2 regions of the Xylanibacillus composti genome follow, and region 2 is predicted to be linked to the other one. Evidence: riboswitches for the same ligand, from Rfam matches in the RefSeq annotation. Region 2 holds a riboswitch; the other holds the start of a gene.
What was found. A riboswitch is a leader RNA that binds a small molecule or an ion and turns the genes downstream of it on or off. The one in region 2 is predicted to bind cyclic di-GMP.
Positions count from the first base shown of each region.

Region 1: it holds a riboswitch for cyclic di-GMP, as region 2 does, so the genes downstream of both, XYCOK13_RS21120 (methyl-accepting chemotaxis protein) here and XYCOK13_RS17590 (PAS domain S-box protein) in region 2, are expected to answer to the same signal.

Region 1 is NZ_BOVK01000089.1:9,107-12,232, forward strand. It holds gene XYCOK13_RS21110 (S-layer homology domain-containing protein) at 1-806, opposite strand, end outside; gene XYCOK13_RS21115 (hypothetical protein) at 1,263-1,403, opposite strand; cyclic di-GMP riboswitch class I at 1,547-1,639, shown strand; gene XYCOK13_RS21120 (methyl-accepting chemotaxis protein) at 1,716-3,126, shown strand, end outside.
Region 2 is NZ_BOVK01000056.1:28,624-31,749, forward strand. It holds gene XYCOK13_RS17585 (NTTRR-F1 domain) at 1-660, opposite strand, end outside; cyclic di-GMP riboswitch class I at 985-1,071, shown strand; gene XYCOK13_RS17590 (PAS domain S-box protein) at 1,189-3,120, shown strand.

The DNA.
Region 1 (3,126 bases), on a different contig from region 2:
ACAGATACCCAATTAGTGTTGCCCTCATATCTGCTGACTCGTACTTTGCTTACCCCTGACCCCATCTCCCGCCATACCGCGTGCAAGCTTCCTTGAAACTCAATCAGCGTTGGATTCAGGCCTGCATTTGAACTCAATCCTCCGTTAGGCGTGACGAGATTCCACTGCGGCGAATCGGCATCACCACTATATTTCTTCACATGAATATTGTTCGCTTCATACCAGATGGCATAGAGCTCATCATTATACACCATCAAATCGGGATCATTGGCTGTGTTCGTACTTACATTAAGCGTACCGCCGTCCACCGTCGTCCAATGTTCGCCGTCATATTGCCTAACCCTCGCTTGATAGTTAATCATCGTGTAGTTTTCATACCAGGAGGCGAAGAGCTTGCCGTCGTAAACTTCCAGAGATGGGAATACCGCTGAATTATTAGGCGACCCAGCTTCTGCATTGACGCAGCCAACCATGACACAGCCATCATCCCCTCCTTGGACAGATTCCCAATTGGTACCGTTATAACGCATCACGTGCATTTCCCTATAATTTCCATCATACAACTCTGACCAGATTAGATATAAATACCCGTTGTATTCGATAAGATCAGGTCGCACCATACTCCCCTGGCTCGTAGTTATGCCCTCTTCACCACTCACGTTGCTCCAGCCGCTAGCCGCATGCGCGGTATCCGCGATTACCAGTTGGGTCAAAAAAAGCACGCTGGCCAGCATGCCGATCAGTGCCCTTCTCCCCATTGCGGCCTTGTGTACCATTCTCCAATTAGCTCCATCATATTCCGCCAAATTAGTCATCCTCCATCTGTGTGGATTTGTCGAAGAATGTCGAAGTAGGTTGCAATCTATTATATATGCCTACGATCAACAAACGATCAACAAACGATCACTAAAGCGAAATGGCGAACGCCCGAGAAACATGCGCGGGCGCAGTTCTCGGGTCGAAGGGGGTCAGTTGGCATCTTTCGTGACCACTTATGCCCCCGCCACTGCCGATCGACCTTGCTGATGAGAGCGCCGCCGCTGACTTTATGTAACCTTAACGGACATAGATGACCGTCAGAGGGCGTATTGGCCTTTTTTTGAAATGCAACGGACACGAATGACCATTAGCGATGCACTAACCAGCAAAACCGGGTTTTTTGGGCCTCTAATGGACATATGCGGCCGCTAGAAAATCGAAGGAACGTTTTTTTCGCTCTAATGGACATATGCGGCCGCTACAGATTCAAACGACTGGTCCGGTCAACCTTTCTGCTCTTTCTGCTCTTTCTGCTCACCGCCGTTACTTTTTTCAAGCTCGGCTCTTGCCGCTATTCCAGCATATTGAGCAGGAACGTAGCAACGAGTATTCGCATATTGGGCTGGAAGCAACAAGGACTTCATGGCGCCCTCTCCTCCGCCAATCGCAACACCAGCGTGTGGAATCTTGTCGAAATTTGTATTGTAAAATAACTCGATTTCGTTTACACTAATGACAAAATTCGGATTGATCCATACAGCCAGGTTCTACGTAAAAACTCCATATTCTTCGATCAAGGCAAAGCTACGGAAACGTAGTGACGCAAAGCTACAGGGGCTACCGCAGCGTCATCATGCTGCCATGCCAGCCAGCTGCCGTTTGCTCAGGAAGTACACGCCAGTAGACGGGGTGTATTTTTTGTTTGAAAAAAGGTTATGACCAAGGGGGATGCATCCATGCTGTCCAAGTTCAATCATCTAAGAATCGGCACCAAGTTGTTCGGAGTACTTCTGCTGGCTACAGTCGCTCTTGTGGTTAGCAACGGCTTTCTCATGCAGTCGCTCAAGTCAACAGCGGAGGAATTGGAACAGGAATTGTACGACGAGCTTTACTATGCGACGCATTACTTATTGAATGCAGACCGCGACTTTTACCAGGCGGAACAAGCGTTCATGAGCATTCAGGCCAATGAGTCGGCTACTTCTGAACAACTGGCAGTCTGGACGTCAGACTTCCATGAAAACATCGTTCAAGTTACGGAGCGGATGAATCAGGCCAGGGACATCCTGACCGTGGTCGATGGGTTGCAGCCTGACCAGGTGCTCGCGCACTATGAGGATTTCTTCCGGCAATTCACCCATTGGCAGCAGGATGTCGAACAGTTCATCACCCATCAAACGGATGTGCCGGCGTCAGAACTGGAGCGCTTGAGGCACGAATTTAATCAGACTCGCCATGTGATCGATGTGCTGCAGCAGGATCTGGAGCACACCGCTGTCGCCAAGGTCCAAGCTCTGATCGAAGCGAATCAAAGACAGATGCTTCTGTCATGGGGGTTAATCACCTTATGCATCCTCATCGTCTTTATGCTGGGGTTCCTGCTTATCCGCCACATCACCAAGCCCGTAGCCAGACTTGTTCACCAGATGCAAGAAATTGCGGACGGCAGCTTGCAGCTGCATCTGGATGCTAAGGATACCCAGCGTCAGGATGAGGTTGGGCAGCTTGCAAGATCCAGCCATGCCATGGTGGCGTTCTTGCTCGACATCATGCAAAAGTTGAAGCAAATCTCAAGCCAGGTCGATCAGCAAAGCGCCGTCTTGACGCAAGCGGCCAGCGAAGTGCGCACCGGCTCGGAGCAAGTGTCTGCTACGATGCAGCAGTTGTCAGCAGGCGCGGAAGAACAGGCAAGCACCTCCGGGGACATCTCCAGCTTGATTGACCAGTTGAATAAGCAGATCGTGCTGTCCAACGAGGACGGCAGGGTGCTGGAAGCGCATGCGAAGAATGTGCATCAGGCTTCCGATCAAGGGAAGCAGGAGATGGCACGCTCGGTCGAGCTGTTTGAAGAAGTGGCCGCCTTAGTTGCAGATTCCACGGACAAGGTCAATCACTTGGAGCTGCGCATCGATGATATTTCCAAGCTGAGTGAGGTCATAAAGGGAATCGCGGAGCAAACCAATTTGCTGGCCTTAAACGCGGCGATTGAATCTGCCAGAGCCGGAGAAGCGGGCAAAGGATTCGCGGTAGTCGCCGCAGAGGTCAGAAAGCTCTCCGTGCAGGTGAATGCTTCCGTCGGAGAGATCGCGGAGATTATCCAGGGCATTCAGGCAGAGACGCGGAACATGGCGCATTCGATGGCGCAAG
Region 2 (3,126 bases):
GCCCGTTGGCCCCGTGTCGCCCGTTGGTCCAGTCGCTCCGGTTGGCCCGGTAGCACCGATTGGTCCGGTCGCTCCAGTTGGCCCCGTGACACCCGTCGGCCCCGTGTCGCCGGTTGGTCCGGTAGCACCCGTTGGCCCGGTAGCACCGATTGGTCCAGTCGCGCCCGTCGGCCCGGTGGGGCCGATTGGACCTGTGTACAAAAGCGCAACATCGTCAACGAGAACAGCTGGGCTGTCGGCTTGCGGTAGCTTGTTTAGAATGTCAAGAGCAAGAGCAGTACCTACAGGTGCAGGGGAGGTTGTCTGAGACAATTCCCTCCAACTGTTCGTTTGAGCATCCGGCAGTTCTCCTCCAGGAATGTAAGAAGTCATGCCATAACCGAGATAACGATAGGCATCGTCGTAATAGATAACGGAAAATGAAATGAGGGGACTGGATCCACTCGATGCGCTTGATATGAAAGCTGAAAACTCAAACTGTTCCCCGGGGCTGACCGGAACGAATTGGTATAGATACGCGTTCGGCTCTCCTCCCTCGAGCAGCGCGGCGTAATAGCCGGAATGGGCCTGCTGTGTGCTTATGGAAACATACGCCCCAATCCACGGTGAAAGCGAGCCTGTTTCAAAACCTCCGTTTATTATGCGGTCACCAATCGACAATGCTGGATCACCACCTTCTCAGAAGAATGACAGAGCCAACTTCATTTGACTCCCTGATATGACCAAATTATGCATGGAGAGCAATAATGGAACAGCAGGAGCCGTCATTCATTCTCCTTTTTTTAATCTATAGGAATCCCAGGTGTTGCTGTCTAAAAATTCTATATTTTCCCAACTATCAATCGGAATGAACCATGTCCATGACACCGAAGAACGTTGCATTTGAGAGAGAGATTAATGGATATTTGATACAAACTTGAAAATTAACCCATGAAGCCGTTATACTAATCATGTAGGTCTGTTGGACTATTCTTCACATCCAATCAGTCGAAACGGCAAACTTATCGAAAGGTAAGGACGCAAAGCCACAAGCCTAAAGAATATGCATTCTATGGCGGTTGGGCTACCGAAACGACATAGTCGATGGAGTATGCCGCCCATGAATTAGACAGGCGGTTTTTTCATGCTTTCATAAAAGCGCTTCCATCCGAAATGTGTCCAATACAAGTGCGGGAGATGTCGAAGACCATGCTTAATGCGGATACGGTATTATTTGAGCATTCACCATTAGGAATAGCCTGTCTGGAATTGACCGGGTTGATGAAGAAGGTGAATCCGGCGTTTTGCGAATTGTTCGGTTACCGGGAGGAGGAGCTGCTGCATCTGAATTTTTCTCAGCTCGCTCATGATGAGGGGAGGGGGACATGCATTCCATCTCTCCGGGAGATTGAGGATAGCCCTGATCACAAATTGATTATGGAGAAACAGCTTGTCCACCATTCAGGCAAAATCATTTATGCGCAAGTGTCCTTTTCCCTGCTTATCGATGAACGCTGCATTCCTTGCGGCTTGCTAGTCCAAGTTCATGACAAGACAGAGCTGCTGGAGTCCAGGAGTCGTGCGCCCGAATCGTGCTGGAAGCTAGACGGGGAGCAGAACGGGACAGGGAGTCCTGAGCGGAATCGCGATCCTGGTGTCGCTGTGGATGTGCAAGCAGAATTTATGAAAACGCTGGAGACTCTTCATGAGACCGAGGTGCTCTACCGCAATCTGATTGAACGGGCTTTAGTCGGCGTGTATTTGTACCAGGATGGCGAGTTGGTGTATGTCAACCCTTATTTGGCCAACATGTTCGGTTACGCTGCTGAAGAATTTGTCCATTCCACAGCGGCGGATGCAATTATTCAGAAAGAATGCGCGAGCCGGCTGGAGCAAACCGTGCATGCCATGGATCAGGATGTGGTATACGAATATCAGACTGTAGGTGTCAAGAAAAATCAACAAACCATACACCTGGAAGGAAGCTGCTCGGCAATCACTTATAGGGGAAGGCCGGCGGTTCTGGGCACAGTCCAGGATATTACCTACAAGAAGCAAGCGGAGGAGCTGTTAAGGGAAAATGCCAAGCGCTATCAGCGGCTGCTCAAATACTTGCCCGAAGCGATTCTCGTCATTGCGGACGGGATGATCATTTATGCGAACAAGTCGGCGGTGGAGCTGACAAGGGCCGATTCGGAAGGGAAGCTGATTGGCCAATACTACTTCGACTTGCTGCATCCTGATTATCATGAGGAAACCCGTATCAGCATGGAGCAGGTTATGCAAACAGACGCTGCCTCTGCCTTCGTGGAAAAAAAGATCTATTGTGCAACCGGCGAGTGGATAGAGGTGGAGGCTTCGAGCATCCGCATTCATTCCTACAATGGCAACTCCGTTATTCTGACAGTGCTTCGTGACATCACCGAACGGAAGAAGGAGGAGGATCTGCTGATCCAGTCGGAGAAGCTGTCTGTCGTCGGACAGCTGGCTGCCGGCGTTGCCCATGAAATTCGCAACCCGTTGACGTCGCTGAAGGGATTTACCCAGCTGCTGAAAAGCAAACTGCGTGATCGCGAGTCGAATTTCATCGATATTATGCAGGAAGAGCTTGATCGCATCAATTTGATTGTGAATGAATTCATGACCTTGGCCAAGCCGCACTTGATCCAATACAGCGACAAGAATGTGAAGGAGATTTTGCGAAGCGTGATTTCGGTGCTGGAAACGCAAGCTATTCTCGCCAACGTCAACTTGGTTAAGGATTACGATGAGAATTTGCCAATTATTTACTGTGATGAAAATCAGTTGAAACAGGTGCTGCTGAATGTAATCAAAAATGCGATCGAAGCGATGCCGCAAGGGGGCGACATTCGCATTACTGTCAAAAAGAAGGGGACCGAGGCCTTGAGTATTCAAGTGCAGGATCATGGACCGGGCATCCCGGCTGATATGATGGAACGGATCGGGGAGCCATTCTTCACGACGAAGGCTGACGGCACCGGGCTAGGTCTGATGATTAGCCGCAGGATCATTGACGCCCATCAAGGCACCTTCCGCATTTGGAGCGAGCCGGATCGCGGAACCACTGTGGAGATTGAGCTGCCTGCCTCGGGCCGCAGCCGCCAGTTGCAGAAGTATTGACCAAAG